Regions from separate parts of the Enterobacter sp. ECC_219_Taxon_10 genome, predicted to be linked through region 1. Evidence: predicted binding sites of a transcription regulator. Region 1 holds the regulator's gene; the other holds the start of a gene.

The links. Region 1 encodes sigma-54, which starts transcription at its own class of promoters, with help from an activator protein. Its sites were predicted from a motif close to GTTGGCACANNTTTCGCTNT; they were not measured.
Region 2: hydN (electron transport protein HydN) is a predicted target of sigma-54. The motif match lies at 1,539-1,558, and genes of this name have one in related genera.

The regions. Positions count from the first base shown of each region.
Region 1 covers NZ_CM178005.1:4,324,437-4,326,842, forward strand. The annotation lists gene lptB (LPS export ABC transporter ATP-binding protein) at 1-405, shown strand, start outside; gene rpoN (RNA polymerase factor sigma-54) at 453-1,886, shown strand; gene hpf (ribosome hibernation promoting factor) at 1,909-2,196, shown strand; gene ptsN (PTS IIA-like nitrogen regulatory protein PtsN) at 2,279-2,406, shown strand, end outside.
Region 2 covers NZ_CM178005.1:3,817,748-3,820,153, forward strand. The annotation lists gene hypF (carbamoyltransferase HypF) at 1-953, opposite strand, end outside; gene hydN (electron transport protein HydN) at 960-1,505, opposite strand; gene AC4ICF_RS18080 (LacI family DNA-binding transcriptional regulator) at 1,637-2,406, opposite strand, start outside.

The sequences.
Region 1 (2,406 bases):
GACCTGACCAACGAACAGCGTCAGGATCGCGCCAACGAGCTGATGGAAGAGTTTCACATCGAGCACCTGCGCGACAGCCTGGGCCAGGCATTGTCCGGGGGGGAACGCCGTCGTGTTGAGATTGCGCGCGCGCTGGCCGCCAATCCGAAGTTTATCCTTCTGGATGAACCATTTGCGGGCGTTGACCCAATCTCCGTTATCGACATTAAACGCATTATCGAGCATCTGCGTGACAGCGGGCTTGGCGTGCTGATCACCGACCACAACGTTCGTGAAACGCTGGCGGTATGTGAACGCGCATATATCGTGAGCCAGGGCAATCTGATCGCCCACGGTACGCCGCAGCAGATCCTCGAAGACGATCATGTTAAGCGCGTCTATCTTGGGGAAGACTTCAGACTCTGATAGGGTAGAGGTAACGTAACGCCGAACCGGAGAAAAATGCTCTGAACATGAAGCAAGGTTTGCAATTAAGGCTCAGCCAACAGCTGGCGATGACGCCGCAGCTACAGCAAGCAATTCGCCTGTTGCAGCTGTCCACGTTAGAACTTCAGCAGGAGCTCCAGCAGGCGCTGGACAGCAATCCCCTGCTGGAGCAAGCCGATCTTCATGACGAGGTAGATACCCAGCAGTCACAGGATACAGAAGCGCTCGACACCGCGGATGCCCTCGAACAAAAAGAGATGCCGGACGAGCTTCCGCTGGATGCCAGCTGGGATGAAATCTATACCGCCGGCACCCCTTCCGGCACGCGTGCAGACTACCAGGACGACGAGCTACCGGTCTACCAGGGCGAAACCACCCAGTCGCTGCAGGATTACCTGATGTGGCAGGTAGAGCTTACCCCCTTCTCCGATACCGACCGCGCCATTGCCACGTCGATTGTCGACGCCGTTGATGACACCGGTTATTTGACCGTCACGCTGGACGACATTCTGGAAAGCATGGGCGATGAAGAGATTGAGATTGAGGAGATTGAAGCGGTACTGAAACGCATTCAGCGCTTCGATCCGGTCGGGGTGGCCGCGAAAGACCTGCGCGACTGTCTGCTGATCCAGCTTTCTCAGTTCAGCAAAGAGACGCCGTGGCTCGACGAAGCGCGCTTAATCATCGGCGATCATCTGGATCTTCTGGCTAACCACGATTTCCGCACCCTGATGCGCGTGACGCGCCTGAAGGAAGAGGTGCTGAAAGAGGCGGTAAATCTGATCCAGTCTCTCGATCCGCGTCCCGGTCAGTCGATCCAGACCAGCGAACCCGAGTACGTTATCCCGGACGTGCTGGTCAGAAAACACAATGACCGCTGGGTCGTTGAACTGAACTCTGACAGCATCCCTCGCCTGCAAATCAACCAGCAGTACGCCTCTATGTGTACCAGCGCGCGCAACGACTCCGACAATCAATATATTCGCAGCAATCTTCAGGAAGCGCGATGGTTGATCAAGAGCCTGGAGAGCCGGAATGATACCCTGCTGCGCGTGAGCCGCTGCATCGTCGAACAGCAGCAGGCATTCTTTGAGCAGGGCGAAGAGTATATGAAACCGATGGTACTGGCGGATATCGCCCAGGCCGTCGAGATGCATGAATCCACCATTTCCCGCGTCACCACGCAGAAGTATCTGCACAGTCCGCGCGGTATTTTTGAGCTTAAGTATTTCTTCTCCAGCCATGTGAACACCGAGGGCGGCGGCGAAGCGTCATCAACGGCGATTCGCGCACTGGTGAAGAAGTTGATCGCCGCGGAGAACCCCGCGAAGCCACTAAGTGACAGTAAGTTGACCACCATGCTGTCCGATCAGGGTATTATGGTGGCACGTCGTACTGTTGCGAAGTATCGAGAGTCTTTATCCATTCCGCCGTCTAACCAGCGTAAACAGCTGGTCTGACACAACCGATAAGGAAGACACTATGCAGCTCAATATCACAGGACACAACGTCGAGATTACTGAGGCCTTACGTGACTTCGTGAACGCTAAGTTCGCGAAACTTGAACAGTATTTCGAAAGGATCAACCAGGTCTACATTGTGTTAAAAGTGGAGAAAGTGACTCATATCTCGGATGCGACCCTGCATGTAAACGGGGGTGAGCTCCATGCCAGTGCGGAAGGGCAGGACATGTACGCGGCTATCGACGGCTTGATTGACAAGCTTGCGCGACAGCTCAATAAACATAAAGATAAACTGAAACAACACTAATTGTCCGGGCAGTTAACGGGTGCAGGACGGCCTGTTGTGAAACACAACAGGCCATTTGTACAGTTAGCGCTTAGGTGAAATTATGATAAACAACGATTCCGCTCTTCAACTGAGCAATGTCCTTAACCAGGAATGTACCCGCAGTGCCGTTCACTGCCAGAGCAAAAAACGTGCGCTGGAGATCATCAGTGAATTGGCTGCAAAACAGCT
Region 2 (2,406 bases), 510 kb from region 1:
GTCATCACCAGCGGGCGCCGGCAGTCCATCATCAGAAGATGCTGGAGCGGGTTCGCGGGCAGCATCACGCCAATGCAGTCGAGCCCCGGCGCAATTTCCTCGGGAAACGCGGGAAGCGAGGCTTTTGGCGTGAGCACAATCGGTGCGGCGGGCAAGCGTAGCAGCGTCTGTATCGTCTCCGGCAGGTCGTTCGCATCCGGGATCATCACCGCCAGCGGCTTCGTCGGGCGCTGCTTGCGCATCCGCAGTTTCAGTATCGCCTGCGGATCCAGCGCGTCGCAGACGAGGTGGAAACCGCCCAGCCCTTTAACCGCGACAATGCCGCCGCCTTTCAGCATCGCCACCGCCGCGCGTAAAGCCGATTCACGGGCAGCAACGGCATCTCCGGCCTGCCATTCCAGCTGCGGCCCGCAGTCCGGGCAGGCCACCGGCTGGGCGTGGAAACGCCGGTCAGCCGGGTTGCGGTACTCGGTTTCGCACGGCGCGCACAGCGGAAATGCGGCCATCGACGTGGCCGGACGGTCGTAGGGCATCGCGCGGATAATAGTAAACCGCGGCCCGCAGTGGGTGCAGTTGATAAACGGGTAACGGTAGCGGCGCTCGCCAGGGTCGCGCATTTCAGCCAGACACGCCGGACAGGTGGCGGCATCCGGCACGATTTGCGTGTCCATCGCTCCGCGCTCGCTCTGGCGGATGGTAAATTCCGTCGGCACGCCAGACCAGCTGTAGGGCTGCGTATCAACCTCGTCGATACGCGCCAGCGGTGGGCAGTCCTGGCGCAGCCTCGCGGTAAAGTCCCCCCCATTACCCGCGAGGCGCACCAGAACACCCTCTCCGTCGTTGCAGACATCGCCCACAAGCTTCAGCCGGTGCGCCAGCTGCCAGACGAAGGGCCGAAACCCCACGCCCTGCACCTTGCCCCGCACCCGAAGCTGTACGCCGTTAACGCTCATCGCGGCTTAAAACAGCAGCGATGACGATGTGTCGAACGCCGCGCGACGGCGCTTTTCGGCGCTCATCTGCTCAAGCTTATCGCGATCCACGCAGACCAGCGCGTGCGTCGGGCAGGCTTCCATACAGGCCGGGCCGGCTTCGCGGTGAAAGCAAAGATCGCATTTATTGGCTTCGGCCTTCTCTGCCCGCACGCTCAGCCCCATACCGCTGTTGCGCACCACCGGACGAACCACCACCTCCATCGCGCCATACGGGCAGGCGACAACGCAGGTTTTGCAGCCGATACAGCGCTCCTGCATCACGCGCACAAAGCCCTTCTCGCGCTTAATCGCCCCGTTCGGGCAGACGTTGGCGCACGGTGCGTCTTCGCACTGGCGACAGATGGCGGCGGTGGAAATATTCACGCCTTTAATGACGTGGATGCGCGGCAGGAAAGTATCAGGAGTGAGAGAGGCGCAGTCCTGCTCCGCCTGATGGGAAACCACGCACGCCACTTCACAGGTACGGCAACCAATGCACTTACTGGCATCGGCCATAATAAAACGGTTCATCTGCTTCTCCGGCATAACTGTTATGCGCGAAGCTATTCATAAACCGTGCCAACATTTAAATGTTTGATTTTAATGGAAATGTAAAACAAATTTTCTGTCATCGTCATTAGTGACGATGACAGATGTCGACGTCAGCGGTACGGGCCATCAATGACGGAGTCGCGCAGGACAAGCTCGCCGGAGAAGGTTTGCTGATATTTAAACTCCCCGCCGTCGAGCATGAAGATCAGGCGGCTGATGGTCTCCTGAATCATCTCCGTCACCGGAATACGCACACTGGAGAGCGATGGCACGATATAGGGCGCGATGGCCACGTCGTCAAAACCGATGACGGATACCGCGTCCGGCGTAGCGACGCCGCTGTCGTGCAACTGCTTGATGGCGCCGATCGCCATATCGTCATTGCTCGCCACCAGCGCGGTAAAGCGTTCCCCGCGAGCAAGCAGTTCAGAAACCGCCGCCGCGCCGCTGGTGGGGTTCCACTTCCCCTGCGCAATCAGCCCCTCGCGCAGCGGAATAGCGTGCTGCGCCAGCGCATCCCTGTAACCGGAAAGACGCTCGACCCCGGTGGGGGAATCCATCGAGCCGGTGATAAACGCAATCTCCCGGTGCCCTTTTGCAATCAGCTGCGACACCGCGTCCTGACACGAGGCTTTATGATCGGACCAGACGCTGTGGCTGCTGTTTTTCCGCAGGCGACGGTTGAGCACCATAATCGGCTGCTCGCATTTCTCGACGAGCTCGTCCAGCTCTTCCACGTTCAGAAAACGCGGGTAGATAATCACCGCATCGCAGCGCATATCCAGCAGATACTGGATCGCCTCGCGCTCTTCTTCGGCGCTGTGCTTGCCGTCGGCGAGGATCAGCTGCCGCCCTTTTTCTTCCGTCATCCGCGCGGCGT